Regions from separate parts of the Paenibacillus sp. P32E genome, predicted to be linked through region 3. Evidence: riboswitches for the same ligand, from Rfam matches in the RefSeq annotation. Region 3 holds a riboswitch; each other region holds the start of a gene.

Region 1 (7,741 bases), on a different contig from region 3:
GACTTCGGTGATTCACGTCAGCCTTATGCCGAGCTGGCCTGGAAAACACTGAAACAGCCGGAGCGCGGACTGGAAGATTTCGCACATTTTGCCGATTCGCTGCTGCCTGGGGAGAGCGTGGAGCGCAAGCTGTCGCTCGCGCTGTACAACGAGCTGGCGGTATTTTATGAAATCGAGCAGGGCAATGAAGAGCTGTATACAGAGAACAAGCAGGCGGTGCTGGGCGGATTGCTGTCCTACCTGAAGCCGGAGGGTGCGCTCACTTCCCGGGTGAGGCTGAATGATATGTTCCTGGAGCGGTTTGACCGCGAATATGATCTGATCCGGCAGAAAGGCATCCCTGTGCCCGAGATTATGGAGCAGTTTGTGGAGTATTTTACGCTGAAGGACCATAATTACCGGGTCAAGATTGTCGATTATTTCATCAACGGTATGCTGAATGCCCAGGCTGCCGGCCGTGAAGATGCACTGGCAGCAGCTTACGGTATGATCGAGAGCAATGATGAGCTAAGTGCGTCTTTCTTCAAAAGAGTGCTGGCCCAGCCCATCTTCCGCCGGGCGCTGCTGGAGCCTTATATGGAGTCCCGGCTGTCTGCGGCGTCAAGGTCTGCTGACATTTTACGCTTTGTAGTACACTTTGGCAGGTTCTTGCCGGAAGCGCTGCAGCAGTCGTTTGTCCGCGATACCGTCAAGGAGTACCTGCTGGAGAAGCTGCAGCGGGAGGCCGATCCGGTAGCGGCGGTAGCGGCGATCCATGATTCCGTAGACAAGGCGGAAAAGGAGCGCCGCAGAGGAAGCGGGCTCTATCCCGAAGCCCTGTCGCTGCTGGAGGAGCTGATGACGGCGGCGGACCGCTTCCTGCTGAACCGGGTCTCGCTGGACGAGCTGACACAGGAGCAGCTGCTGGAGATTTCTTTTCTGCGCTACCGCGAGGTTACCGACTGGCAGCCGCCGCTGGATGCGATTACCCGGCAAAAGGCGAACGCCCTCCGGGCTGCGTACCGCTGGTTCGGGGAGGAGAAGCCGACAGAGGAGATTTTTGCCGGACTATCGCCGAGAGAGCTGGATGATGTGCAGCTGCTCGGACGGCGCTGGCTGAAGGAATCGCGTAATATTGAACCGTTCGAGCGTGTACCGCTGGCCTTCTATCACAGCAGCGAGCGACAGGATGGACCGCTGGATTATGAGACGCTGATGGAACTAATAAAGCGTAAGGCGGGCGACGACAAAGAGAGGGTCTACCGTTTCCTGGCCTGGTCGCAGGGCAATCCGCTATTTTCTATTTCAAATAAAAAGCTGTGGCCCGGTTACCGCCGGGCTATTCTGAAGTATTTCCTGAGCAGCGACCGCGATGCGTTCAAGAGCCGTGATTTCCGTAAAAGCTATACCGCCGCTGCGGGCCCGGCGCTGCAAAATGTATACAACGAAGCGCGCTCCCAGCTGGCTTCGCCGCTGGCGCGGTGGGTCAGCCGCAGCCGATTTCGACTCCTGATCTCCGGCAGCGTGCTGGGTATTGTGCTGATCGCTGTAATGATCGCGGTCAGCGTGCTCCGGCCGGACCCTGCGGACACGGCTCTGCCGGAAGGCAGCGCACAGCCCAGCGCCACAGGTGGGGCTGGTGCTCTAGTTCCCGCCACCGTCCGGCTGGGCGGCGGGACAACAGGCGGCAGCCTGGTGTTCACCTTTGCTGCTGCCGCCGACTGCTCCGCCTTCAAACCGGCGGAGGTCCGCGTGGTGTCCTCCGGCGATGTGACGGAGGACTACAAGGTCACGGCGACGACAGGCAGCTGCCTGGTCGTGTCGCCGAAGCCGGGCGCCGCCGGTACCGGCACGGATGCGAGTGCGCCGGCAGGGTCTGACAGCGGCGCAGATGCATCCGCTGGAGCAGAAGGCAGCGCGGAGGCAAGCGCGCCTGCAGCGACTGACGGCACCGACACGGGTGCCGGACAGAAGACCGGCGCGACTGCGAGCGCTGGTGTGAAGGGGGCCGCGGGTGGGAACGCCGGCGCGGCCACGCCTTCTCCGGCGGCGGGAGGCACCGCGCCGGGAGCTCCCGGAGCCTCGGGAGCGGTGCTGGAGGCATCCGCATTCGAGGTGACCGTGCAGCTGGAGGCCGGCGCGAAGCTGGCCGCAGGCGACATGGTCACCGCCGGGGAGTACAAGCTGATCCTGCAGCCGGCTTCGGGCACGGCAGCAGACAGCACCCCGGGCGCCGGAGCAGATGCAACTTCAAGTACTAAACCTTCGCCTAAGGCGACTGGTAATACGGACAACGAATGATGCGTGGCAGTGGAATATAGTTTATCCTGAACAGCACGATTAGCCGAGAGTGTGGGGCGCGTGCAGTTCGGGATTTTTGTTAATTTATGGTCTACATGAGTTGAACCCGGGAAGTCGAAGGCTGGGCGTATTAACAGATAATAAAGTATCTGACTGACCCTGGAAATTGAAACAGCGACAGTAAAGGACAAGAAAGTCCTAGACTGTCGCTGTTTCATTGAACAACGTTCTCCGTTAGAGTTAAATATGAAAAAGAAAAGTATAACTCTAAGCATGTGCTAATGCAGGTACACAGAATTTTGAGCTTGGATCTAAAATAAAGTTAGACTTTATAAAAAGCATATCACCATTGTTGTCCATCCACTCGTACTGTACGTTCTCAGGCAATTGATCTGGTGTGAAATGAAAATGAATATATTCTGTTTGCTCATTAGCAATACGCTTAAGTAGGCGATCTAAATTAACGTCACATTGACTAACTACATCATATAAATTTAGGTTATGACCTTCTTGTTGATAGACGATAATCGCCTCGTCCTCTTGCGAATAATATATTGATTCGGGAAATACTTTTATAGCGTAAAACATAAAGAGTCCTAGGTTATTAATATCACCAAATTGTTCTGAAACAGGTCTGCGAGATAAAACCATTCTTTTGATAAATGCCAAGTCTTCCTTACGGGAACAATTCAACTTGCGCAAGGTAGTATCCGCATTTGGAGTGGGAAGATATTTAAGTTTGATTTGTGATTCACCAACGGATTCAAATCCAAATATTGGATAGAAATCAATTACACTGCTATTAGCGAATAAGAAGAAGATATCACAATCATGCTCGTACAAATCTAGAACGTGCCTCATCAATTTTCCAGAAAGCCCTTTCCCTCTAAAATCAGGATGAGTCATAACTGTGCCAATTTGAATCGCTTTTTTATTTAATCCATTTATCATCAAGTCCATTTTGCTAACGGATACATTGGCAATCACTACATTATCTCTGATGAAAGAATGGCATATATAACGATCATCCCAGAATCCTTTCTGATACCAATCTTCAAAGTTGATATCAAAAACCAAAGTCGCTAGTTGATTAAAACTATCCCTGTAAACTTTGCTATCTTTATAGTCGTAAACTAGGTCTATTTTATCAATATCTACATTTTCACTAGAAAACACAAATATCCCCCCCATTGTCTTTATGTTCACACTACCACGGGAAGTTTTATTATATAAGGGTAAATATCAGGTATACCTAAACTATCCAAGACAGTTAATCGCAGCGAGTAGCCAGTCTACCTCTTGAGTGCAGGATTCACTGCCGACTAAAATATTTACATTATGAATAATTCGAGGATATACTAAATGGAGTGGATAATTTATCTAATTTTGTTAATCAATTAAATACCGCTAAATTATTTGTACAGTTTCACACCAAAGTGACCAAGTTAAAATGAATTGGAAAAGAGGTTTTGAATCAATGAACAGCAATATTATTTGGGGGATAGTATTATTAGGTCGTGTCTGAAAACTTTTCATTGAGTCAATTTGAAAATGGCAGCTACGTATACAAACGCCAAGAATGACTTGGCCAATTTGTCGTAACGAGTAGCCACACGGCGAAAATGTTTGATTTTATTGAAAAAGCACTCCACTAAGTGGCGTTCTTTGTACCGATACCAATCGACTTCCCATGGGTTTTGACTATTCGCTTTAGGCGGGATAGTGTAGGATGCCTGCTTAGCTGTAATCCAATTCCGAATCACTTCTGAGCCATAGGCTTTGTCGCCAAGAATATGACTTCCTGTAATATCAAGCTTCTGAAGTAAATCGATCGCTGGAACGGAATCGTAGACTTGACCACCCGTCAGAAGAAAAGCGAGGGGATTTCCTAATCCATCGACGACGGTATGAAGTTTGGTTGTCTTTCCGCCACGACTGACGCCGATGTGCTGATTCACTTCGTGTCCTGGGGCGTTTTTTTAGCACCGGCACTATGTTGATGGGCTTTGACCGATGTAGAATCAATGCTCAAGTTTTCAAAGTCAGGTTCGACCTGAAGAGTTTGGAAGATCGCGACAAGCAGTCCGGTATCTCGCCACTTGCAGAAGCGACTGTAGACCGTTTTCCATGAACCATAGCGTTCCTCCGGTAGATCGCGCCAGGCAGCACCACTTCGAGCGATCCATAAAAAAGCATTAAACATGGTTCTTTCACTTAATTTTGACGGACGCCCTGTTTTGTAGGGTGGAAACATGTCCTTAATTTGTTCCCACTGTTCATCGCTTATTTCGTACCGTCTTTGAATCATGCTTGACGCCCCATTCGTTTTCTCAAATCTTACCATGTTATTTAGTTTTCAGACACATCCTAGTGCTGTGTTTGTTTCTTAAGCCATTATTGGCGATTGTGGGGCTGGATGAAAGGTTGTTCGGAGTGGTCTGGCAGGGTGAAGCTGTGTTTTCATTGAGTCCATTTTTAGTTCGGATTATTCTAGCAGTAATTGGGATTCTCATGTTTATCATCGGTGGTATGCAAGTTGCAAAGCAGAAGAATAATTAGTTGAATACAATGTTAAACAGAAAAGACTGATAGAGGTAATCCTGTATCAGTCTTTTTCTCAATTATGAAGTATAAGAAATTATTTCTATCGGATTTTCATTTACTTAGCTATAACGATGGAGCGGTTAACTTGTTTGATGTGGTATATAAAATCAATATTAATATAAGTAGAAGATGTCAAATTCTGATCGTGTAGTTTTGGCATAGAATCCCCCTTAAAAAATCCCGACCACTTGGCTTTAGTGACATGTGTTTTTACCATTTCTACAGGCGAGGCATTAACAAATGACGTACAATGAAACTAACCATAATTGCAAAAGTTAGAAACATACTAAATCCTTCTGCAAGTTTGCTGGGCTACCTGCGTCCACTATGAAACAGCTTGTCTATAGACATACAAGGGAATACTGGATATGATTATGGATATTAAAATTTAATAGGTTATGAAGAAGGTGCCGGTTCTGCTTCACAGAATCAGAATCGGCTTAAAAGGGAAGCACGGTGCAAATCCGGCGCGGTCCCGCCACTGTAAATGCGGAGCGGCTCTTAGAGCGGCCACTGTCCGGTAGAAGGATGGGAAGGCCAAGAGCAGCAATGAGGCATAAGCCAGGAGACCTGCCTTTTTCGTGAACGTTTCTATTCTTCGTGGGGTAAGAATGCGGAACATATGCAGATGGATGGAGTCCGGAGCTTAGGAGCGCCGTAGCCTTCACTTTGTATTCTTCCGGGCCGCCCTGAACAAGGGCGGTCTTTATGTCGTTAGGGTCATCCCCTGCTGTGCACTACAATCCATTTCATTAAAAAGGAAAGAGGTTGACGATGAAACCATTGTATTCTGCCAAGTCTTTTGTACTTGGTCTGGTCTTATTACTGCTTATTTCGATTACAGGTACCGCTGTGGTTCCGGCGGGACAGGCTTTTGCTGCGGCAGGAGCATCCGCTAACAAGGTAACGAATAGTGTTGCAGACGCTGTGTATGCGGCTGACCATGCTGCGGACGGAGAAGCAGCAGCGGCACTAACTGCAGCAGTTCCCGGGGGACAGGTATCGGTCTCGCAGGCAACGTATACAGCTGCTGAATATATTATCAGCGGCGGTGTGACTTCGGAGTGGCAGGCGATCGGCCTGGCCCAGGCGGGCTACCGGGTGCCGGAGAGCTATGCCCAATCGCTTGCACAGAAGGTGCAGGCTGCGGGAGGCATTTTCCCGAATGTTACGGATTATGCGCGGATTGTGCTTGCTGTGCGGGCGACCGGCGGGGATCCGGCGAACTTTGCCGGAAGTGGTTCGGGGGCAGGGTACAATCTGCTGGAGCGCATTTACAACAGTGACAAAATTAGCGGCCAGTCGCTGAATGCTCCGGTATATGCACTGCTCGCACTGGATTCCGGCAGTTATACGCTTCCCGGCGATGCCAAATGGAACCAGACATCATTGTTAAGCGAAATTCTATCCAAGCAAAACAGTGACGGCGGCTTCGCTCTGTTCCCGGGAGCGAGCGATCCGGATATGACGGCCATCGTCCTGACTGCCCTTTCTGTTCATAAGAATGAAGCGGCTGTTACGACAGCCGGACAAAAAGCTGTAGCCTGGCTGGCCGCCAAACAGGATGCCAGCGGCGGTTACGGGGACAGCAGCGAAAGTGTGGCCCAGGCCATCATTGCCCTGTCTTCTTATGGCATAGACCCCACCAGTGACGAGTTCACCAAGAACGAAGCGGATCTAATCAGCAGGCTTCTGAGCTTCCGGCTGGAGAATGGTGCCTTTGCCCATAATCAAGGCGGTAGCGCCAATGTGCTGGCCACGGAGCAGGGACTCCAGGCGCTGGTGGCCTACAGCTTGTTCAGCGGTGGAACGAACGGCAAACTGTATGACTTTTCCAAGCCGGCACCGCAAAATCCGTTAGTCTATGTACCGCTCACGATCGAAGGTCCTGAGAAGACACTGGGCCAGGGCAGCACGTATGCGGGAAATGTACTCGAGGCGCTGGACAAAGTAGCTGCGGCAAATGGCCTGCCGGTTACGAATCCTTCAGGTAACTATGTTACGGGTATCGGCAACATCTCTGCCGGGACCTATGGCGGGTATGATGGCTGGATGTATGCCGTTTCGCGCGGCGGTGAATGGGCAAGCGTCGATGTAGGCATGAAAGACTTCAAGCTGAAGGAGTCGGACAAGCTGCTGGTATATTATGCTGGCAGCGATACACAGCTTGTAGATCAAGTAGCCCTTTCCAAGGCGCAGCCCAGAGAGGGTGAAACTTTTACCGTCACGGTCACCCAAAAAACATGGGTATGGAATAATTTCACAGCCACTTCCAGTCCGGTAACCTCAAGCGCTGCCGGGGTACAGGTGACGATTGGGGATCATACGGTCACAACAGATGCAAAAGGCATTGCAGCTTTTACCGGAGGAATTCCAGCAGGTAATTATACGCTTGCTGTGACCGGTTACGCGCCGGGGAAGGCCCCGGCAGTTGCGAAATATACGCAGCCTTTGAAGATTGCTCCGAAGAATGTAGCGGCTTATCTGTCGGTTGAAGGTCCACAGGGACCGGTCATCGACGGTACGCTGGAGGCGTATAATGCACTGGAAGCGCTGAAGAAACTCGCTGAGTCTGGGAATATTCCGCTGAAGATTACAGAATCATCTTTTGGCAGCTATGTCTCGGCGATTAACGGAATAGAGAGCGGCACGTATAAGGGCTATTGGAGCTTTGCGGTGCAGCGGGGCGGCGAATGGATCTACCCGTCTGTCGGGATGGGGGATTACGTACTGGAGGCATCCGACCGGGTGCTGGTGTATTATGCCGGTGCGGATACCCAGGTGGTGAATACGGTACAGGTCAGTCCAGCGCAACCTAAGCCGGGTGAAAAGTTCACCGTTGCGGTAGCGCAGAAGC
Region 2 (7,741 bases), on a different contig from region 3:
TGTAATTATTCAGAACTATTCCGCCTGCAGCTTGCGCTCCACCGATTCCAGCTTGCTGCGGCTTGTGGAGGGCTTGTCGCGCCGGTCATCAATCTTGAGTGAGGTGGACACCCTTTGCGCTCCGGCAGTAAAAGGGGACTCGTGCAATGCTTCGACGGCCGCCAGAATCCGCGCCAGCGGTCCCTCGATAATTGTGCCCATGGATGTCAGCTCGTAAGTTATACCTTCCACTGTCTCCAGCACGCGCTGCATATCCGCAACATAGCTGCTGAGGCTGGTGCTGCCTGTTCCGATCGGAATTACGGTTACTTCGCCAATAGCCATTCGAAACCCCTCCTACTATAAAATATAAAAAAATCCGGTATATAAGTCTCCAGTTCCCTCTATTGTAGCAACTCCCGCCTCCCCCCACAAATCACCCCTAATATGGGGACAATTTATGAACTAGAATCGGAAAAATTTACACACAAGTTGTGGATTACCTGTGGACGAACTGTGGACGAATGCCGGGATATCTGTGGATGGGCTGTGGATCATCTGTGAGTAAATCGGCTGAATCCGCCCCCAGCGCGGGCTCGCAAAAAAATGTTTACAAACACAAGATATTGGGTTATTTTTATCTAACGACAACAAAATATAGTGGAAACAGGTGCTTTACTCTCTCAAGAGAGTTGAAGCTTAATAGGGAAGCGCGGTGCAAATCCGCTGTGGTCCCGCCACTGTAACCGGATGTTCCGCAGGCTTCCACAAGCCCCTGCGGAACAGTATCTGGAGGCTCACGCCACTGAGGGTATTCCCCCTTGGGAAGGTGCCTCCAAGATTCACCGGAAGCCAGGAGACCTGCCTGTTTCCGGGCACCATCATTTACGCCTGCGAGGAACAGGAGAGGTGTCCGCATGCGGCCTGCACAAGCAGATTTAGCCTTCCCCCAGGATGGGAAGCAAAGGCTGCCGATACCTGAATGCGATAAGCCTTATCGCGCTCAGGTATCGGCTTCTGCGGGAAAGCTTCTTTCCATGGAGACCATCCGTAAATATCCGGTTTCGGTTATTTGCGTTACGCATCCGGGCATTTTCCGCCGTCCTCGGCGGAAGATGCTCTTTTTACTGAGTTAAGGGGTGTCTTATTACAATTAGAACGTTTTTTATATACCGAGAGGAGAGGGCTATACAATGACGCTGCTGGAGAAACGGTACAACGGTGGACAAGCTGCACAGGAGGATCTATTAGAGGAAGTCATCCATTTGGGGCGCGATATTATCGACAGCCGGGATTTGGATCTGCTGCGCGAGAATGCCAATTTGAACGGAGAGAGCTTCTCCGGCAAAATGAGCAAGTTCGGCAGTGAGTATTCCAAGTGGTATGCCCGCAACTTCACAATGCCGCCGCAACTGGTACAGGCTACCCTTGATAACGTAGTGTATGTCCATGATCTGGACCAATACGCGATCGGAACCACCAACTGCATCTTCATCCCGTTTGAACGGCTTCTCCGCGAAGGCTTCAACACCGGCAACGGCAGCGTGCGTCCTCCCAACTCGATCATGACTGCAATGTCGCTCGTAGCAATTATTTTCCAGTCTCAGCAAAATGCCCAATACGGCGGCGTATCCGCCAACAAGCTGGATTATGACCTGGCCCCTTATGTGACCAAGTCCTTTGCCAAGCTGTTCCGCAAGGGACTCGAATATTTCGAAGAAGGACAAGCCGGTGAGCATCTTGGCGAAGTCACTATGAGCCGCAGCGATCTGGCAGAGCTGTATCCGCGGGCCTTCCGCTTTGCATTAAAAGAAACAGAGAGCGAAACGCTGCAGGCAGCAGAGAGCATGATACATAACCTGAATACGATGTCCAGCCGCTCGGGCGGCCAGATTCCTTTTACCAGCATCAACTACGGCACATGCACCTCGCCGGAAGGCCAGCTCGTGATCAGCTCGCTGCTGACCGCAACGATGAACGGACTCGGCAGCGGCGAAACGCCGGTATTTCCGATCCAGATCTTCAAATGCAAGCAGGGCGTGAACCAGCAGCAGGGCGATCCGAACTATCACTTGTTCCTCAAAGCTGCCGAATGCTCTGCCCGCAGACTGTACCCGAACTTCGCCAATCTGGATGCGCCGCTCAACATGCAATATTATGATCCGGCCGACCCGGATACTGAATTTGCAACCATGGGCTGCCGCACTCGGGTGCTGGGCGACCGTTTCGGACGCAACCACTGCTCCGGCAAAGGCAACCTGTCCTTCAATACGCTCAATCTCGTGCGGTTGGGACTGGCTTACGGAACTGCCACAGGACGCCGGCTTGCCGCCGACGAGAAAGGCTTCTATGACGATTTGAACCATTACATGGACATCGCTCTGGATGGGCTGCTCCACCGCTTCCGCATCCAGGCTTCCCAGAAGGCTAAAGCCTCTGACTTCATGATGCGCGAAGGCGTCTGGGAAGGCGGCCAGGACCTGGCTCCCGAGGATTCGGTTGGCGAACTGCTGAAGCACGGCAGTCTGTCGATTGGCTTCATCGGCATGGCCGAGTGCATGAAGGCCATGTACGGTAAGCATCACGGCGAGGACATGGAGATCCATGCCAAGGCGCTCGCTATTGTCCGCCACATGCGGGAATACTGCGACCGTAAGAGCGAGGAACTGAACCTCAACATCACCCTGTTCGCCACACCTGCTGAAGGGCTGTCCGGCAAGTTCACCAAGGTGGACCGTAAAGTACTGGGCTCCATTCCGGGCATCACCGACCGCGAATACTATACGAACTCTTTCCACATCCCGGTCTACCATGAGCTGAGCGCTGCGCAGAAAATCAGCCTGGAAGCACCGTTCCATGAATACTGCAATGCGGGTGCAATCTCTTATGTGGAGCTGAATGGTAATGCTCGCAGCAACCCGGCAGCTTTTGTCAAGATTATCCGTTACGCGCTGGAACAGCAAGTCAGCTATTTCAGCATCAACCATCCGGTGGACCGCTGCTCAAACTGCGGCTACGAAGGCGTGATTGGCACCAATTGCCCTTCCTGCGACGCGCATGAGAACGATGTGCATATCCGCCGTCTGCGCCGGGTAACCGGCTACCTGACCGGCGACTATCAGACCCGCTTCAATGCCGCCAAGCAAGCCGAAGTAAGGGACCGCGTTAAGCACCTATGAACATATGCGGCTACTACCCGGAATCGATCAATGAAGGAGAAGGCATGCGGGCCGTCCTTTTCCTCAGCGGCTGCCGTCACCGCTGCCCGGGCTGCTTCAATCCCAAGACCTGGAACTTCAATTTCGGCGAGCCGTTCACACGGGAGCGCCAACGGGAGATCATTGCCGAAATAGCCGCGAATCCGCTGCTGGACGGACTGACACTGGCAGGCGGCGACCCTTTTTTCTCGGCAGAGGAGGCTGCGGGCTTCATTCTGGAGCTGCGCAGCGTGCTGCCGGAGTATCCCGTCTGGATTTACACCGGCTATACCTATGAAGAGCTTACAGCGACACCCGGCTCACCCGAATGGAACCTGCTGGCCTCGTGCCAGGTCGTGATCGACGGACGTTTTGTGGAAGAACTCAAAGACACTACCCTTCCCTACCGGGGAAGCAGCAACCAGCGCATTATTGATATTCAGGCCAGTCTCGCCGGTACGGAAATCGTACATTGGGAGCCGGCTGCCTTATAAATTCAGTTAACTTTCAAAGAGCAGGCCAAGCCTCGGGGCGGGCCGCTCTCTGCGCTTATATACTTCAATTTGTGATATTGAAAATTAAACCCAAAAATGAAAGGATGGTTAAACTTATGCCACAGCTCGTAGTGAAACCCGATAACCGCCAACTGGCTTTTGATGAAATCCGCATTTCCGTGTACGCCGACCGTATCCTGAACGGCCTGGATCAATTAAGCAAGGAAACTCTGATCCGCGGAGTGCAGTCCAAGCTGCGCCGTGATGAGGTCAGCGGAGAAGAGATCAGCAATGCTTTTACGATGAGTGCCCTTGAACTGGTTACCAAAGAGGAGCCGGACTGGAAGTTCGCTGCTGCGCGTTCACTGCTAACCTCCCTGTACAAAAAAGCTGCCGTCAACCGCCGCTACAAAGCATACCCGGAAGAGCCTTACGGCGAGCTGTACCCGCTGATTACCGATCTCGTGAAGAAGGGCATCTACCGTGAAGAACTGCTGTCCCACTACACCAAGGAGCAGATTGAGGAACTGGGCAGCTGCATCGATTACACGCGCGACCTGCTGTTCGATTACATCGGCCTGCTGACCCTGTCGGACCGTTATCTGGCGCATGACTTTGACGGCCGCGTAATGGAGCTTCCACAGGAGCGTTATATGATTATCGCAATGTTCCTCATGCACACAGAGCCGGTAGAGAAACGGCTGGATCTGGTCAAAGAAGCCTACTGGGCCATGAGCAACATTTACATGACCGCTGCCACACCTACCATGTCCAATGCGGGTAAAAAGGTCGCCGGACAGCTCTCCAGCTGCTTCATCGACACCGTGGACGACTCGCTCGAAGGCATTTTCGACTCCAATACCGATGTGGCCCGCCTAAGTAAAATGGGCGGAGGCATCGGCGTCTACCTCGGCAAGGTGCGGGCCCGCGGGTCCGATATCCGCGGCCACAAGAACACCAGCTCCGGTGTCATTCCATGGATCCGCCAGCTGAACAATACTGCAGTCAGCGTAGACCAGCTTGGCACACGCAAAGGTGCCGTCGCCGTCTACCTTGATGTTTTCCATAAAGATATTCTTGCCTTCCTCGACCTGAAGCTGAACAACGGTGATGAGCGGATGCGTGCGCATGATGTGTTCCATGGCGTCTGCCTGCCGGACCTGTTCATGGAGGCTGTCGAAGCACGAGGCCACTGGAACCTCTTCTGCCCGCATGAAGTGAAGAAGGTGATGGGCTGGAAGGATGGCCGCGGTCGCGCGCTGGGCCTCGAGGATTTCTATGACGAGAAGCTTGGACAAGGTGCTTTCCGTGAAAAGTATGCCGAAGCCACTGCCAATCTGGAGCTGTCCCGCATCACGGTTCCGGCCATCGACATCATGAAGCGGATTATGAAATCGCAGCTGGAAACCGGCACCCCGTATATGTTCTACCGCGATACGGTGAACCGCTCCAATCCCAACCGGCACCAGGGGATGGTCTTCTCCTCCAACCTGTGCACGGAAATCATGCAGAATCAATCGGCAACCGTTATCGAGAGTGAAGAACTGGTTACCAAGGACGGCCAGACCCGGATCGTCATCTCGAAGGTTCCTGGAGACTTCGTAGTCTGCAACCTGAATTCCATCCACCTGGCCCGCGCGATTCCGGCCGGTGTGCTGGAGCGCCTGATACCGATTCAGGTTCGTATGCTCGATAATGTCATCGACATCAACAATATTGAAGTGCTGCAGGCACAGTACACGAACAGCCAATACCGCGCGGTGGGCCTCGGCACCTTCGGCCTGCATCACCTGCTGGCACTGAAGGGCATCCGCTGGGAATCCGACGAAGCCGTGGAATATAACAATCATCTATATGAACACATTAACTATCTGCTCGTGCGCTCCAGTATGGAGCTGGCTCGTGAGAAGGGCCGTTATCCGAAGTTTGCCGGTTCTGATTGGGAAACCGGCGCTTACTTCACCTCGCGCGGCTATACCAGCGGCGAGCAGGAAGGCAAATACGTGACAACAGAGCAGTGGCGCGAGCTGCAGCAGGAAGTGGCTGCCGACGGCGTGCGCAATGCCTGGATGTTCGCGATAGCCCCGAACGGCTCGACCTCGATCATTGCCGGGTCCACCGCCAGCATTGACCCGCTGTACGAGCTGCTCTCCTATGAGGAGAAGACCACCTATAAGATCGCCAACCCGGCACCGGATCTGTCCGAGAAGACGATCTGGTATTACAAAACGGCGTTCCTGATCGACCAGAACTGGTCGATCCGCATGGCCTCTGCCCGTCAGCGCCATGTCGATCAGGGCCAAAGCTTCAACTTGTATGTGACACCTGACATCAAGGCCACCGATTTCCTGAACCTGCATCTGAACGCCTGGAAGGGCGGACTGAAATCGACTTATTATGTGCGGAGCCGTGCCTTAACTATAGAAGAGTGCGAGTCTTGCGCGAGTTAAAGACTAACTTTAATAGGGGGCACTTGGAGTCACGGAGAGGAAGTTTGGAACTGTAGGAGCGTTAGCGTTCGCCTTTGTCTGCGGATTTCCACCGCGAACAGCGGTTTAAATCAAGAAATCTGCAGACAACAGCGGCCGGAAGTCCAAACATTCCTCGTAGTGGCGAATAAAGTGCCGGCTTTTAAAGTGACCAGATAGCCCCGCAAAATACAGGAGGGAAACAATAACATGCAACTGCAAAAGATTTTTAATACCGAAGCCCCGAACCAGTCTACACGGATCATCGACGGGGAATGTTCAGGGATACTGAACTGGAACGATATCCGCATGCCGCACATGTACAAGCTGTACAAGGTGCTGCTGCTGAACCACTGGATCGCCGATGAGATCCCGATGTCGAAGGATGCCCAGCAGTTCCCGCAGCTGGAAGCGGAAGAGCAGCGTGTGTTCAAGATTAACATCGCCCTGCTGGCGGTGCTGGATTCGATGCAAACGATGTTCGTCGGTGATGTAAAACGTTATTTTACCGACTCTTCACTGGAAGCTATTTCGGCGATCATCGGACAGCAGGAGGTTGTGCACAACCAGTCCTACTCTTACGTCCTCTCTTCCATTGTCTCGGACAGCGAGCAGAAGGAGATTTTTGAATACTGGAAACATGATCCGGTGCTGCTGGAACGCAACCAGTTCATCTCCGACATCTATCAGGAGTTCCGGGATGCGCCATCCAAGGAGACTTTTTTCCGGGCGATGGTGGCCGATCTGATTCTGGAGGGGATTTTCTTCTATAGTACCTTTGCCTTCTTCTACAACCTGGCCCGTGACCAGAAAATGATGGCGACCAGCCAGATGATCTCCTATATTCAGCGAGATGAGAATCAGCACTGCTACTTCTTCGCGGAAGTATTCAAGCAGCTGCTGGTGGATTTCCCTGAGCTGAACACCAAAGAAAATATGGATTACGTCTACCGTACCATTGACCGCGCTGTAGAGCTGGAGACCAATTGGGGCCACTACACGCTCACCAACGTACGCGGCATTGATATGAACGAGCTGAGCGACTACATCAAATACACCGCCAACAAGCGCCTGACGCTGATGGGTCTGGACAAAGCCTACACAGGCGTAGACGTCAACTGCATGCCATGGATCAAGCCATTCTCCGACGAAGCGCTGAACGCGACCAAAACCGACTTCTTCGAAGCCAAGTCCCGCAACTACGGCAAGGTTGGCGACGATAACGGGTTCGACGATTTGTAATAGCAGTCCGATTTCGGGATAAAAAGCGTTCCCGCCACATTCTGCTGCACAGAATACAATAGAATGGCCCAAAGCTGGTTCCAATCCGTTGCGATCCTGAGTGGCGAAAAAGCCCCTTACCGCCGAAATTTCGGCAGTAAGGGGCTTTCGCTATTCATCGTACGGCATTTCTGCGCAGGAATGGGAGACACTCGGCTCACATTAAAATGCGCCTACCTGATACGCCGGGCACATCTGGGCTCTGCCTTTTAAAATCCAGCTACTCTGCGGACTTACGCCCCGCCTTATGCGACGTCTCTTCCGCCAGTTCCACAAGTACGCTGTCCAGACGCAGCTTAAGCTCGGCGGCCAGCTCGACGAC
Region 3 (7,741 bases):
TGGAACAAGGCCTGATTCCTTCTACAACCGAAAATAAGAAGATACAAGGAGAGGTTACACATGAGTTCAGAAACGAAGGGCCGGGTAATGATCGTCGACGGAATGGCTCTGCTGTTCCGGGCTTTTTATGCGACCGCTTATGGAGGATATATCCGCAAGACTAAGGCTGGAATGCCGACGAATGCGGTGTACGGATTTTTGCAGTATTTCTTCGATGCGGTTAGCACGTTTGAGCCTTCCCACGTCGTCTGCTGCTGGGATATGGGCAAAGGGACCTTCCGCACCGAGAAATATGACGGCTACAAGTCGAACCGGATTGATGCGCCGCTGGAGCTGATCCCGCAGTTCGATCTGGTCAAAGAGGTGGTAGCTGAGCTGGGTGTGCCGAATATCGGCCTGGTGGGCTATGAAGCGGATGATTGCATCGGCACGCTTGCGTCCTGCTACAGCGGAGAGTCCGAGGTCTATATTTTGACAGGAGATCATGATATGCTGCAGCTGGTCAGTGACAGCGTTAAGGTCGTGATTATGAAAAAAGGCCGCTCCAACTACAAAGTGTACGATCCTGCGGAGCTCCTGGAAGAAAGAGGGCTAACGCCTGCCCAGGTGATTGATCTGAAGGGCTTCATGGGCGATACCAGTGACAATTATCCCGGCGTACGCGGCATCGGGGAGAAGACAGCACTGAAGTTGCTGACGGAATACGGTACCGTGGAAGGCGTGATCGAGAATCTCCATCTGCTGCCCAAAGGAGTGCGCGCCAAAATCGAAGCTGATCTCGATATGCTCCATCTCTCGCGCGAGTTGGCCGAAATTCGCTGCGATGTGCCGGTAGTCTGTACACTTGCAGAATGCCTGTGGGAGCTGCAGCGCGAGAACGCGGCCCGCAAATTTCAGGAGCTGGAGTTCGGCAGCCTGATGCATTTAGTCGGCACGGTACAGGATGGACGGGGCATTGTGCAGATCGAGCTGGGGGATCTGGGTTAAGACTCCATTCCATCTATTCAGCAGGACGAACCACTGCCCAAATAGTTAATTTGTAGACATAGCGCTTCTTGTGCCGCCAGCGGCAGGGAGGCGCTTTTTGTTATTGACGAATGTGAAGCAAAGCTATTATAATCTTAATATACTTATTAAATAATTAACAAATACATTAATCTTAGAGAGGCGGCATTGGAATGGCTCAGCGTGCAGTGCTTAACACGGATATCCGCAAGGGAACGATTAACCGGAACATTTATGGACATTTTTCCGAGCATTTGGGACGGTGTATTTATGAGGGGATCTGGGTAGGAGAGGATTCACCGATTCCGAATACCAAGGGTATCCGCAATGATGTGGTGAAAGCGCTTAAGGAGATCCAGGTGCCGGTGCTGCGCTGGCCGGGCGGATGTTTTGCCGATGAATATCACTGGAAGGATGGCATTGGGGAACGCGAAGGCCGCAAACGGATGATCAACACTCACTGGGGCGGTACGGTGGAGAACAACCATTTTGGAACGCATGAGTTTATGGAGCTGTGCGCTATGCTGGAGTGCGAGCCTTATATCAACGGTAATGTAGGCAGTGGAACGGTACAGGAAATGTCCGAATGGGTAGAATACCTGACCTTTAACGGCGTATCTCCGATGGCTGAGCTGCGCACGAAGAATGGCCGCGAGGAAGCGTGGGCTGTCAAGTATTTTGGTGTAGGCAATGAAAACTGGGGCTGCGGAGGCAATATGCGTCCTGAGTTTTATGCTGATCTGTACCGGCAGTTCCAGACCTACGTCCGCAACTACGGGGACAACAAGATTCACCGGATTGCTTGCGGGCCGAATTCGGACGATTATTACTGGATGGAAGTGTTGATGCGCGAAGCTGCCAAGTTTATGGACTCCATCACGCTGCATTACTATACCGTTCCCGGCGCAACTTGGGAGCATAAGGGTGCGGCTACCGGCTTTGAAACTTCGGAATATTTCACAACACTGGAAAAGGCGCTGCACATGGAAGAATTGGTATCCCGCCACAGCGTGATTATGGACAAATACGATCCTGAGAAAAGAGTCGGCCTGATCGTCGATGAATGGGGTACCTGGTATGATGTGGAGCCGGGCACGAACCCGGGCTTCCTGTATCAGCAGAACTCGATCCGCGATGCGCTGGTTGCCGGATTGACACTGAATATTTTCCACAAGCACAGCGACCGTGTGCGGATGGCGAATATTGCCCAGACGATTAACGTGCTGCAGGCCGTTATTCTTACCGAAGGCGAGAAAATGCTGCTGACTCCGACTTATCATGTATTTAATATGTACAAGGTGCATCAGGACGCCGAACTGCTTGATCTGACGCTGGACAGCGGTTCTTACAGCTATGACGGTAAGGAGATTCCGGAAGTATCCGCTTCGGCATCGGTAACAGCTGAAGGTGTCATTCATGTCAGCCTGTGCAACCTGAATCATGCATCCGCAGCGGTGCTTCCGCTGGAGCTGCGCGGACTTGCCGGTAAAGCGGTGCAGATTAACGGTACAACGCTTGCCGGGGCAACCATCGATGCCCATAACTCGTTCAGTGAGCCGGAAGCGGTTGCTCCGCAGCCGTTCACTGCCTTCAAGCTGGAAGGAGATACGCTTACTGTGGAACTGCCGGCGATGTCGGTAACGGTACTGGAAATTACACCGAACGCATAAAAGGAGTACTGTTATGGCCACAACCTCTGCCTGCAAAGGCTGCCGGGACGATTATAAAGTAACAGAAGCGCAGATCGCCCGTATACTGGCGTCATCGATGTTCAATGAAGGCAACACCGCTTCAGATCAGGTATATACGGAGCGGGTCGCCATCTGCAGGACCTGCCCCAAACAGCAGGATGGCGTAACCTGCACGGCCTGCGGCTGCATCATACCGGTTGTGGCCCGGCTGAAAGCGCGCGGTTGTCCGCTTCCCGGCGGCGGTCTATGGCAGCCTGTTAACGAATAGGCGCGTACAGAAGTCGTCAGGCCAGGCAGTCTAGAATACAGCATTGCATGAATATGACTGAACCCAAAACCCCCGAATTCCACCAGTTTGGTAAACTGTGGAACTCGGGGGTTCTTATTTTTGTTCACTCACGTATAAGCAGGCTTAAGCAGATCCAGCCGCCTCACTGCTATCCGGCATATCTGTATAGTATAGATCAACCAGCATGTCTTCGTTATAATTGCCAAACCCTTTGCCGAACAGGGTAAGGCCCCCGATATGCTCGGCGTCTTCTTCCACTGAAAGCATGAACGTCCATTGTTTGCTGCGAATGCCCACCTGGTCAAGCGTAACCTCAGACAGTTTATGACCATCCATAAAAGTGCCCTTGGGCGTAACCCTCAGCTGCTTGAGCAATCCATATTGATTGGTGAGTGCAGGCCACCAGGAGGGTGTATATTTGCCCTGTCTGTCTCCGTAATCGCCGGGACTGGTCCAAAAGCCAAGTTTGTGCCCGTTCAGGGTGAAGGTGATGTCCGAAGGCCAATTGTTATTGATGGACGGCGCTTCTGAGGCAATCTCCATCGTTATAACCAGTTCCTCGGGCTGCTGGCTGGACAGTAGAAAGTTGGGGATTTTATATTCGACATACCCCTTGCCAAACCAGAGAATACCGGCATTCATCCGCTCCAGATCCCAGAAATAACGCGGATCGTCAAAGTTGCCGATGATTTGCTCAGTGGTAGCCAGTCCGCAGGTTGGTTCGATCTGGAAATTGGAATAATGCCCGACTGGAATCTCTTTCCGGTGGCATTTACGCTCTATTTTGTCTTGGCCCGGGAACAGAATCTCAGCATGGTCCACGTCAATCGTGCAGATCTTCTGCAGGCCGCTCCGTCCGGGAGCCATATGGGTGCGGATCAGCCCGGCGGCTTCCAGCTTACGCACATGCATAGTCATGATCGCACTGCTGAGTTTGACCGATCCGGCTAATTCCTTGACATTCATGGGCTGAACGGCGAGCAGACGGAGCATATGCAGGCGTACAGAGCTGGATAATGCTTCGTACACCGGCAGGGATTCTTCAGTAAGATCAAGTTTCATGAAAGGCCTCCGATTCAGGATTATAGTTAATAATTATATTACTCAAGTGGCATTCTTACAAGCTTCCTGCGGCTGCACTTTTATCACAGACATGTATGAGCGATGTCCGCTATGATGTACAGGATGAATCAGCGACGAAACAAGGTGCCTTTGATTGTATATCAAGGGATAACAGGGAATCGGGTGCAACTCCCGAGCGGTCCCGCCACTGTAAGGAAGAGCCGGCTTTCAAAAGGTCACTCGGTGATAGCTCCGGGGAAGACGAAAGCCATGCTGTGATCCCGAGCCAGGAGACCTACCTTGTTTGCGCACACACGACTCTACGCGGATAGGAGCGGTGTACGAACGGATGATCAGATGGGGGTGCGCTGCTTGTTTTGGCGGCGGAGCAGCCTTCTCTTTGTGATCTGAACACGTACATATAACTCCCACCCCCTCAGGGCGGGAGTTTTTGGTTTGAAAGGTAAGAATGTACATGTCTCATGCTTATCAGAATTAAGGATGGAGGTTTAAGAATGGATAAACGCAGTTTTTGGCGCTTTGCAGCGCTGGTCTGTGTATTTGCCGTTTATTTGTTGCTGAATGAACCGGGCACAGCTGAAGCGATGCACATTATGGAGGGATTTTTACCGGTAGAATGGGCGTTGTTCTGGTGGGTGGCCTTTCTGCCATTCTTTTTGCTTGGAGTCCGTAAGCTTACCCGAATTACCCGGGACAATCCCGAGCTGAAGCTGCTGATGGGTCTGTCGGGTGCCTTCACATTTGTGCTGTCCGCCCTCAAAATGCCGTCGGTAACCGGAAGCAGCTCCCATCCTACAGGGACGGGACTTGGCGCTGTGATGCTGGGGCCGCTGCCGATGAGTGTGATCGGATCGGTTGTGCTGTTGTTCCAGGCACTGCTGCTGGCGCACGGCGGAATTACTACACTTGGCGCGAACGCCTTCTCCATGGCGGTGGCCGGACCTTTTGCCGGTTATGCGGCCTATAGGCTGATCATGAAACTGAATGGCCGGGAAAAGCTGGCGGTGTTCTGTGCGGCTGCGGTAGCGGATCTGATGACTTATGTCGTCACTTCCTTTCAGCTTGCGGTGGCTTTTCCGTCGGCAGATGGCGGCGTGCTGGCTTCCTTTGCTAAATTTGGCGGTATATTTGCCGTGACCCAGATTCCGCTGGCAGTCAGCGAAGGACTCTTGACCGTGCTGCTCTGGAACTGGCTGAAGGCTTACAGTCCGCAGGAGCTGTCACTGCTCAAACGTGCAGCCGGGGGAGGCGGCGAACGGTGAAGAACAAATGGAGAAACCTGTTGATGCTGCTCGCAGTGATTCTGCTGGTGGTCCTGCCGCTTCTGCTCGTGAACGGGGATTTCGGCGGAGCCGATGACGCGGCCGAGAGTGCAATCACGGAGATTGATCCCACATACAAGCCCTGGTTCAAACCGCTGGCTGAGCTGCCGGGTGAGACGGAGAGCATGCTGTTCGCGCTGCAGGCAGCCCTTGGTGCAGGAGTGATCGGCTATACGCTGGGTCTCTTGAGGGGAAGACAGGACCGGCAGAACCAGCAGAACCGGCAGAAGCTGAATGATTAGAAGAATGGATGCGTTATCCTGCAACAATGCCCTGAGGCAGCAGTCCCCGATGTGGAAGAGCCTTTTTGCGGCAGTTATGTTCATACTCGCTTATGTGCTGCATCCGGCGCTTCAGATGCTTATTGCACTCTGGATGATGCGGTGGTGTCTTCTCTACGCCAAAATCCCCCCGCGCGCTTATGGCCTTCTTGTCGGGACAGCGTTGTTGTTCTTCGGCCTCAGCCTGCCGGCATTGCTGGTGGAGTTCGGCCATCCGGCTGCCGGAGAGGCTTCTTGGCATCTGCAGATTCCAGGCATGTCCCTGGTTCTGTACATGACCCCGGCAGGGGGAATGCGGGCTGTGCTGCTGCTGGCCCGGGTGTCAGCCTGCCTGGCCTGCTGCCTGTTCATTATACTGACGACACCGTTTGGCGAGCTGCTGCAGGTGCTCCGCCGGCTGCGGATGCCGCAGATTGTGCTGGAACTGATGCTGATTATGTACCGCTTCCTGTTCCTGCTGGATGACACAGCCCATGGGCTGCTTCTGGCCAGGCGCCTGCGCGGCGGTCAAAGGGGCTTCTGGTCGAAGCTGCAGGAGGCTACAAGTATGGCAGCTTCACTGTTCGCAAACACCATGCACCGGTACTATGGGCTGTCGCAGGGGCTGGCAACCCGGGGATTTACCGGGGAGATTCTTTTACCGCCCTATGTGAAGCGCACAGTGCCGCGAAGGTTTGCCTTTGAAGCCTATGCCGGAATCGCGCTCCTGGTGGCTGCACAACTGTGGCTGCTATGGGCTTGATGCGAAAGATGATGATCCATGAAGTGAAGCCGCCTGGAGAAGAGGAGCCACATGAACATAGATTACAGTTTGGCCTTTGAAGATGTTGTATTTCATTATCCGGACACGATGGAGCCTGCACTCCGCGGGTTGACCGTGGCCGTCCCAAAGGGCTGTAAAACAGCCTTGCTTGGACATAACGGTTCCGGTAAATCAACGTTATTTCTCCATGCGGTAGGCCTGCTGCGGCCGCAAAAGGGTACGCTGCTGCAGGCGGGACTGCCTGTATCTTACGCCAAAAAAGAACTGGCCGCCCTGCGCCGCAGAGTCGGTCTGGTCTTTCAGGACCCTGAGCAGCAGCTGATCTTGAGCACGCCAATGGAGGATATCTCCTTCGGGCTGCGGGGCACCGGTATGGATGAGAAGGAAATTGCATCACGTTGTGCTGCCGTTCTGGAGCAATTGAACCTTACTGCTCTAAAGGATAAACCCATCCATCAGCTCAGCCTGGGCCAGAAAAAGCGCACAGCGCTTGCAGGCGTAATAGCGATGGAACCGGAGCTGATCTTACTCGACGAGCCAACGTCTTACCTGGACCCGCTGTCCGAGGCACAGCTTCTAGATGGCCTGGACAGTATACACCGTAAGGGCACAACTGTGGTTATGGCCACGCATGATATGAATCTGGCTTACCGCTGGGCGGACTGGATCATCGTGCTCGATCATGGCTCCTGCCGGGCCGCCGGAACGCCGGATGATATTTTTGCGGGGCCGGAGACGCTGCAGGCGATTGGCCTGGAGCTCCCGCTGCTGGCTGAGCTGTGGCACAGTCTGCCCCTACACGTAACGCAAGGAGTCACGGCTCCCCGGAATGCCGGGGATTTCAAGGCGCTGCTTGGCAGTCTGCTGGGTGAAAGGATGGGCGGGTAGTGTCAGACTAGCCAGTTGGTTAGGAACTACGGTGCGGGTTAATGCGCTGATGCAGGCCATAGAGGAAGCAGTTGAACAGCATTACACACGAACGGGGGAACAAGAATGAACAAGCTAGGAAAGCTGCTGATTATCGGCTTTGGGCCTGGTGCTATGGAGCATATTACGGGCCGCGCTTTAACGGTGCTGGAAGAAAGTGAGGCCGTGATCGGCTACAGCACTTATGTGGACTTGATCCGGCCACTGCTGCGCCATCAGGAAGTTGTCGGTACAGGCATGACCGAGGAGGTCAGCCGGGCCCAGGAAGCGGTTCGCCGGGCCGAAGCCGGGCAGACCATTGCGGTCATCTCCAGCGGAGACGCGGGTGTATATGGAATGGCGGGGCTGGTCTACGAAGTGCTGATCGAACGGGGCTGGAC
Region 4 (7,741 bases), on a different contig from region 3:
AGTGCGTCTACCCTTGCCGGGGCGATGATCTATGGTATTGTTCAACACATGTTCCAGGAAAAAGCCCGTACTTATTTGGCATCAGTACCCGCGCTGGATAAATTCACATCTGCCGTGCAGCGGAGGCCATTTGCAGCGGTAGTGCTAGCCCGGCTTGCACCGGTCGTTCCGCAGATGGGAGTGAATATCTATGCAGGCGCCGCCGGGTTGCCCTTTTGGAGTTATCTTGCGGCATCCGGACTGGGCAAAATTCCTGCGATTGCGTTATATGCCTTTCTCGGCGGCCAGCTGTTCCAGCATCCGCGAAGCGCGTGGATGGCTATCCTGGTATATGTGGCAGTACTGGCTCTGGCCATATTATCGCTACGTCCACGATCCTTCAGCTCCAAGAAAGATTGATGCAAGTAAGCATGAATTCTTATTTTTGCACAAAACGCCGCTAACTGGCAGGCGGCGCTTTTTTGTTTTATAATTACATTGTGATCTATTTAATTGCAATCTATGAATGGAGGGATATTCATGAGTGATGTTCAATCTGACAATATAAGCAGCAAAACAGAAAAGGCCACGTTTGCCGGGGGCTGTTTCTGGTGTATGGTATCACCATTTGAAGAACTTCCAGGAATCGTTGAGATTATATCCGGGTATACGGGCGGACATACCGTTAACCCGACTTATGAAGAGGTTTGCTCGGAAACCACAGGACATGTGGAAGCGGTGCAGATCACCTTTCAACCTGATATTTTCCCATACACCAAGCTTCTGGAGCTGTTCTGGCAGCAGATTGACCCTACCGATGCCGGAGGGCAGTTCTATGACCGCGGCACTTCATACGGGACTGCCATTTTCACCCACTCCGAAGAGCAGCGGGAGCAGGCTGAAGCCTCCAAGGCGGACTTGCAGGCCAGCGGACGTTTCTCCGCCCCTATCGTGACGCCGATCCTTCCGGCCAAACCCTTTTACCGTGCAGAAGAGTACCATCAGGGGTATCACCACAAGAATCCCGGTCACTATAAACGTTACCGCAAAGGCTCCGGGCGGGATGCTTTTATCGAGGACCACTGGAAGCACAAGGAGGAGAAGCAGAGCCTCAAGGAACGTCTGACGCCGCTGCAATATGAAGTTACTCAGAACAATGCAACCGAATCCCCTTTCCGCAATGAGTTCTGGGATCATCACGGGGATGGCATCTATGTCGATATCGTATCCGGTGAGCCGCTGTTCAGCTCCAGCGATAAATTCGACTCCGGCTGCGGCTGGCCCAGCTTCACCCGTCCGATCCGCGACTATTCGGTCAAGGAGAAGACGGATCTCAGCCATCTGATGGTCCGCACTGAGGTCCGCAGCAAAGCGGCCGATTCTCATCTTGGACATGTATTTAACGATGGTCCCGGTCCAAACGGCCTGCGCTACTGCATTAACTCGGCAGCACTCCGCTTTGTTCCGAAAGAGGATTTGGAAAAGGAAGGCTACAGCGAATACCGCGTACTGTTCCAGCATGCTTAACTAACAGCGGTTATTCCGCTCAGTCGCACATCCGCGTCACAAAGCCTCCAACCCGCAAGCAGCGGTGTTGGAGGCTTTTTTCATCAGTAAAATCATATTATTCCGGTTTTTTTTCGTCCCGCTCATCAGCATCAGGAACAGGCGCCGGATTCCCGGTGGTCTGTTCCTGCAGCGGCTGGTTCTGCTCCCGGCTCACCTGACGGATACGCATTACCGTCCCATGATCCCGTGACTTGTTTCTTTTGCGGACCCAGAGCACAATCACCACAACAACAGCAGCTACAATCAATACCGGAAGCGCAGCAGCCAGGAATATAAAGAGCCATTGAAACATCACGGACAGTGCATGCAGACTGCTCTGAAGCGCATCCGAAGCCCGGTCCATTAACGGCCCTTGTTCTTTGGTCTTGGCAATATCCACGCTCTCTTCAGTCTGGTACAGTCGAAGCTCAACCGTAGAAAAAGATACATTCTGGTCAATATATCGCATTCTGCCCTTGATCGTCTCTATTTCCTCCTGAATGGCACCAAGCTGGTTGGCGAACGCCACGAGGTCGGCGGATTTGGTTGCCTTTTTCATAAACTCGATATATTGGCCCTCCATTAACTGCTTGGCCTTGAGGCGCGACCCCAGATCCACATATTCCTCTGAAACGTCCTGACCCTGGATTTTATGCTGAAGCTTCACGTTTTTGATCTTTTCCAAATGGTCCAGAAAGGAAGAAAATCCCGAAGCAGGCACCTTCAGAATAAAGGCTCCGCCATGCTCATATTCGGAGGTATTCTCCGAAAATTCAACAATATAACCTTCTGCGAGCGTCACCATATTGCGTACTTCTGTCTGCGCCTTAGCATAGTCCGTCACTTCCATCGTTAGGCTGGCGTGATAGATCAGCTTTTTGTTCAATCCTGCCACAACGTCATTTCCCGTAAAACCGGCCGTTCCTTCAGCTGCACGCGCTGCATCCGTGTTGCTTACCGCTGAGCTTCCTCCGCCAGCCTTGTCTCCCTCAGCCGCAGGAGCTTCAGCTGCAGCCGACACTGCTTGATCCTTCGGCGCAGCATTCGCTGAAGTGTTCTGGTCTGCTGCGCCGTCGAAGCCTTCTGCCGTGCTGGAATTGTCTGCCTTCATCTCCGACCGGCTTGCAGAATCATTATTGCTTCCAGCCCCGCACCCTGCCAAAACGATAGCAAACACTATTAGTCCCAATACATAATACAGATAATGCAGACCCCTTTTTTGCATGCCCATTCCTCCAAAAGTGTAGTGGAATTTCCGCTTCTTTTGTACAGATTGCTGCCAGCGAAGAGCTTTTTGTCTGTAGGCATCTTTCGCGTTAAAGTCTTTGACGTTCCAAAAGCTGGAAGGTTGCAGGAATTCGGTAGATTTTCCAATCCAGTGGCTGATTTGCCCATCTAAAGGTGCTTTCGTTATTTGGGGATATAAGATTCGCGAAAAGAAAAAACACCAAAAACCCTATATTCACAAGGAATACGGGTTAGGTTCTGCTCGGACAAGCTCCACCTTGCCGTTCAGATCAGTTGCTGTATAGATGGCGTCGATTCCAGCAAGGGGAGGTGAAACCCTCCTGCAAAAAGACGTACCATTCAAGGATAAGAAGGAAGCCTGGTCCAGGTTCCTTCTATTCTTTTTCTCATTCTAGCAAGATTGAGAATGATTATCAAGCGTTTTTCTTCCGCACATTACCTGCGGCCAGGACCATGTTGCGAAGTGCCGCCACCGTCTCTTCCCAGCCGCGTGTCTTCAGCCCGCAGTCTGGATTAATCCAGAATTGTCCGGCATCCAGTACACGCAGTGCGCGCTCAATATTCTGCGTCATCTCCTCTACTTCCGGAACACGGGGACTATGGATATCATAGACACCCAGTCCAATGCCTTTATCATAATCATGATCTTCAAAAGCCGAAATCAGCTCCCCATGGCTGCGGGAAGTCTCAATGGAGATCACATCCGCATCCATAGCCGAGATCGCCCCGATCATGTCGTTAAATTCGCTGTAGCACATATGCGTATGAACCTGCGTGGTATCCTTCACATGGGTTGTGGCCACCCGGAAGGACCGTACAGCCCAATTCAAATAATTCTCATGGTCTTCCGCCTTCAGCGGCAGCCCTTCGCGGATGGCCGGCTCATCCACCTGAATCATCTCGATTCCGGCATCCTCCAGCGCTTGAACCTCGTGACGGAGAGCAAGGGCAATTTGCTTCGCTACCTCTTCGCGGCTGAGATCATCGCGTACGAAGGACCAGTTCAGGATGGTTACCGGTCCGGTCAGCATGCCTTTTACCGGCAGCTTTGTCAAGGACTGGGCATAGACGCTTTCTTTGACGGTCATTGGCTGGATAAAAGCGACATCCGCGTAAATCACCGGAGGCTTCACGCAGCGCGAGCCATAGGATTGCACCCAGCCATTCTGGGTGAACAGATAGCCCCCCAGCTTCTCGCCGAAGAACTCGACCATATCCGTCCGCTCAAATTCACCATGTACCAGCACATCCAGACCAAGCTCCTCCTGAAGTGTAATCGCCTCGGCGATTTGACGGCGGACGAACATATCATAGCGCTCCTCATTCCACACCCCTTTGCGCCATTTGAGACGCGCCTGGCGGACCTCAGCCGTCTGCGGGAAGCTGCCGATAGTTGTAGTCGGCAGCAGGGGCAAACGCCATTTATCCTGCTGCAGCTTCACACGCTCTGCGAACGGCAGGCTCCGGCTGTCCGGAAGTTCGTCCAGACGGCGGACCTGCTCCGCCACATCCCGGCGGCCGCGTTCAGGAAGTGCGCGGAAGACAGCCAGCGCTTCCCGGCTCCCCGCAAGCTCCGCCTCGGCCGTTCCGTTGTCACCGCCTGCGGCTGCGGCGAGCAGCCGAAGCTCTGTCAGCTTTTCGTCAGCGAAGGCCAGCGCCTGCTTCACAGCAGGCTTCAGCTTCCCTTCGCTCTGCACCGTAACCGGTACATGGAGCAGGCTGGAGGATGGCTGAAGAATCAGCCGGTCCAGCGGCACATGAAGAGCCAGCTTCTCAATCAGTGCAAGCTTGGTATCAGGGTCGGCACGCCAGATGCTGCGTCCATCGATTATGCCTGCACCCAGCCATTTATCTTCCGGCCAGCCAAGTCGTCCGATCGCCTCCAGATTCGCACCGCCATCATGGACGAAGTCAAGGCCAATGGCCTGTACCGGCAATTCAAGCAATGCTTCCAAGGGTTCAGCCGCTTCAAAATAAGTCTGTAGAATCAGATTCAAGCCGGGGACTGCAGCGGAAATCCCGCTATAAATGGTCTTCAGCAAGGCAATGTCTTCCGCGTTCAATCCTATAACGATGGCTGGTTCGTCGATCTGCACCCAGGTTACACCTTCCTGCTGAAGCTCCTGCAGCAGCTGAATATAAGCCGGCAGGAAGCGGGCGGCAACCTCGCTGATGTCCGCAGCCGGAAATCCCTTGGACAGCTTGAGGAAGGTATATAGTCCCACAATAACTGGCTTGCCTTCAATGCCCGCCTGCGCTTTGGCGAAGCGGTAGGCGGCCAGCGGTTTATTCTCAGTCAGCCGGGGTGTAAGGCTGCCGATCTCCGGCACGATATAATGGTAATTCGTATTGAACCATTTGGTCATCTCGCAGGCCGGGGCGGCCGCATTGCCGCGGGCCATGGCGAAATATAGATCAAGCGGGACAGCCCCGCCGTCATAATCATAACGTGGCGGCACAATGCCGAACATGACGGCTGTGTCCAGCACATGATCGTAGAAGGTGAAATCATTCACCGGGATCAGGTCAATACCGGCCTGTTGCTGCGACTGCAGGTGCTTAAGCTGAATGTCCGCCATTTCAGCACGGAACTCCTGCTCGCCAATTTTACCGGACCAGTAAGCCTCCAGTGTTTTTTTCCATTCACGGTTTTTGCCGATTCTCGGGTACCCCAGATTGCTGGTGATCAATTTTGTTGTCATTGAAATCTGCTCCTCATCTGTTCGCTATTTGTTGTATGTCCTTATAAAAAGACGCCTCTCCCGAAAAATAAGCCACAGGGAAAGACGCCCATTGATCTTCTAAATGGAATAACGTCTGAACACCTCCCTATCTACCGTAGGTACTGCAGTGCTTCTGAGTCAGGCAGGTCTCCTGGCTAGCGGAGTCATCATTCTTCAGCAAGTCTTCCCGGCTGGATCTACCTGTCTGCCAGTGACACATTAAGCTGGAACTCTTCCGTTACAGTGGCGGGACCGCGTCGGTTTCGAGCCGAACTTCCCTATTAAGCTGGACAAAAGCTACATTCGCTTCATCCGGCACCTGTCTCCTATATTCGCTTTTCAAAACTTCATCCTTAAATCTGATGCCATCATACTGTACCTTTTTTGCCATCCGCAACAGATTCCGGCGATTTCAGCTATACACATTCGCTATAGCAAAGCAGCTTTTTGCCCGATTTGGCATCTGAATCTTGATCAGTGCTCATGACAAAAAGGCGATACCCTCCAAGGAAGGCACCGCCTGCATTATTTTTTCTATTCTAGAACCATACCAGATATACCACTACAGCAAGAACAATCCGATAGATCGCAAACGGCAGAAGCTTAATGCGGTTGATCAGCTTCAGGAAGAAACGCATGGACAGCAGCGCGAACAGAAAGGCGCTGATAAACCCGGCAATAAAGAACGGCAGCGCATCGAGAGTGAAATACTGCCAGTTCTTCAGCAGTGAAATCAGGCTGGCTCCAGCCATAATCGGCACCGCCATGATGAAGGTGAAGTCGGCCGCGGCACGATGGCTCATACCGAGCAGAACGCCACCGGAGATCGTGGAACCGGAACGGGAGAAGCCCGGCCACAGCGAGAAACACTGGACCAGACCGACCGATAGCGCCTGCCTATATGTAATTTGATCGACACTCTCCGTTTTGATCTTTTTGGGGGCAAACAGGTCTGCACAGATCATTAGTATTGCGCCTACGACCAGACCAATCAGCACCGTTGAGGTCGAAAACAAATGCTCATCAATATAATCCTCGAACAGAAAGCCGAGCACTCCGGCAGGGATAAGACCCACAAGCACCTGTGCCAGCTTCAACCGTCCCGCCGTTTCCACTGCTGGCTGTCCTTCCGGCACCGCTGTCAGCTCTTTGCGGCTGAACCGCTTCAGACCCAGGAGATCGATGAACCGGTTGCGGAAAATCACCACCACGGCCAGGATCGAGCCCAGCTGAATCACTACCTTGAATGTATTCGCTGTGTATTTTCCGAGAAATTCCTGCGATTTCAGCCACATATCATCGACAATAATCATATGGCCTGTGGAGGACACCGGAGCAAATTCAGTCAAACCTTCAACAATACCCAAGATGATTGCTTTAATTATAGTCAAAAGCTCCATGTAATCTCCTCCTAAAAGTTTTGTGAGCATCGCATCTATGAAATCACTTCGTTCAAAACTCGCTACGAAAGCATAAACTTAGTTTTGTGAGCATCACATCTATGAAATTGCTTCGTTCAAAACTCGCTTCCAAAGCATAGAATTTGTTGGTGTTGTTACCCGCGGGCTTTGCCGGCGGTACGGCGTTTACGCAAATACAACAGTCCCAGCACGAGAATTCCTCCGGCAATCAGGGCGTAGACCACGCTGGAATAAGCCTCTATATACCCTCCAATGTCCTCCCAGGACTCTCCTAGCGCAGCACCCAGCAGGATCAGCAATGTATTCCAGCCCAGTGTACCGATCGTCGTAAACAGCATAAAAAGTCCGAACTTCATTCCCGACATTCCTGCCGGAATCGAGATCAGACTGCGCACCAGCGGCACCATCCGGCAGAACAGCACCGTCCAGTAGCCGTATTTATCAAACCAGGCATCCGCTTTGCGGATATCACTTTTCTTAATCCGTATCCATTTGCCGTAGCGGTCCACAATCCGCTCCATTCGGCTGACATCCAGCATCCGGCCGATCCAATACAGAATGGCTGCACCCAGCAAAGAACCCGCCGTAGAGGCAATAAGCACACCCGGTATTGTGAGTCCGGAGGTTGTAGTCATAAACCCGCCAAAGGGCAGGATGACCTCTGAAGGAATGGGGGGAAAGACATTTTCCAGCGCCAGCATCAGAAAAATACCGGCATATCCGAACTGCTCCATAATATCTGTAATCCAGGTTTTCATTCGGTTCCCTCCGTCTAGATGAGATTTTTCTTGAGGTTGCGCAAATAGCGGCTGCGGATGAAGA

What was found. Region 3 has a riboswitch for cobalamin ahead of A3848_RS09195 (energy-coupling factor ABC transporter permease). Riboswitches for the same ligand answer to the same signal wherever they lie in the genome.
Region 1: another riboswitch for cobalamin. It lies ahead of A3848_RS00635 (S-layer homology domain-containing protein); the one in region 3 lies ahead of A3848_RS09195 (energy-coupling factor ABC transporter permease).
Region 2: another riboswitch for cobalamin. It lies ahead of A3848_RS20585 (anaerobic ribonucleoside triphosphate reductase); the one in region 3 lies ahead of A3848_RS09195 (energy-coupling factor ABC transporter permease).
Region 4: another riboswitch for cobalamin. It lies ahead of metE (5-methyltetrahydropteroyltriglutamate--homocysteine S-methyltransferase); the one in region 3 lies ahead of A3848_RS09195 (energy-coupling factor ABC transporter permease).

Annotation. Positions count from the first base shown of each region.
Region 1 covers NZ_LVYY01000001.1:199,621-207,361, forward strand. Annotated here, with positions in the region: gene A3848_RS00610 (GAP1-N2 domain-containing protein) at 1-2,280, shown strand, start outside; gene A3848_RS00615 (GNAT family N-acetyltransferase) at 2,548-3,456, opposite strand; one part of gene A3848_RS31135 (IS5 family transposase) at 3,813-4,261, opposite strand; one part of gene A3848_RS31135 (IS5 family transposase) at 4,261-4,588, opposite strand; cobalamin riboswitch at 5,273-5,476, shown strand; gene A3848_RS00635 (S-layer homology domain-containing protein) at 5,659-7,741, shown strand, end outside.
Region 2 covers NZ_LVYY01000024.1:175,964-183,704, reverse strand. Annotated here, with positions in the region: gene A3848_RS20595 (MTH1187 family thiamine-binding protein) at 16-324, opposite strand; cobalamin riboswitch at 631-862, shown strand; gene A3848_RS20585 (anaerobic ribonucleoside triphosphate reductase) at 1,173-3,158, shown strand; gene nrdG (anaerobic ribonucleoside-triphosphate reductase activating protein) at 3,155-3,670, shown strand; gene A3848_RS20575 (ribonucleoside-diphosphate reductase subunit alpha) at 3,787-6,120, shown strand; gene A3848_RS20570 (ribonucleotide-diphosphate reductase subunit beta) at 6,349-7,380, shown strand; gene ssuE (NADPH-dependent FMN reductase) at 7,640-7,741, opposite strand, start outside.
Region 3 covers NZ_LVYY01000008.1:92,571-100,311, reverse strand. Annotated here, with positions in the region: gene A3848_RS09220 (arsenate reductase family protein) at 1-15, shown strand, start outside; gene A3848_RS09215 (5'-3' exonuclease) at 61-987, shown strand; gene A3848_RS09210 (alpha-N-arabinofuranosidase) at 1,179-2,675, shown strand; gene A3848_RS09205 (DUF6171 family protein) at 2,689-2,964, shown strand; gene A3848_RS09200 (ArsR/SmtB family transcription factor) at 3,109-4,047, opposite strand; cobalamin riboswitch at 4,173-4,364, shown strand; gene A3848_RS09195 (energy-coupling factor ABC transporter permease) at 4,563-5,330, shown strand; gene A3848_RS09190 (energy-coupling factor ABC transporter substrate-binding protein) at 5,327-5,632, shown strand; gene cbiQ (cobalt ECF transporter T component CbiQ) at 5,625-6,413, shown strand; gene A3848_RS09180 (energy-coupling factor ABC transporter ATP-binding protein) at 6,465-7,322, shown strand; gene cobJ (precorrin-3B C(17)-methyltransferase) at 7,428-7,741, shown strand, end outside.
Region 4 covers NZ_LVYY01000012.1:136,626-144,366, forward strand. Annotated here, with positions in the region: gene A3848_RS13025 (TVP38/TMEM64 family protein) at 1-399, shown strand, start outside; gene msrB (peptide-methionine (R)-S-oxide reductase MsrB) at 520-1,506, shown strand; gene A3848_RS13035 (DUF4349 domain-containing protein) at 1,604-2,752, opposite strand; gene metE (5-methyltetrahydropteroyltriglutamate--homocysteine S-methyltransferase) at 3,189-5,477, opposite strand; cobalamin riboswitch at 5,623-5,836, opposite strand; gene A3848_RS13045 (undecaprenyl-diphosphate phosphatase) at 6,038-6,898, opposite strand; gene A3848_RS13050 (DedA family protein) at 7,054-7,677, opposite strand; gene A3848_RS13055 (FtsX-like permease family protein) at 7,692-7,741, opposite strand, start outside.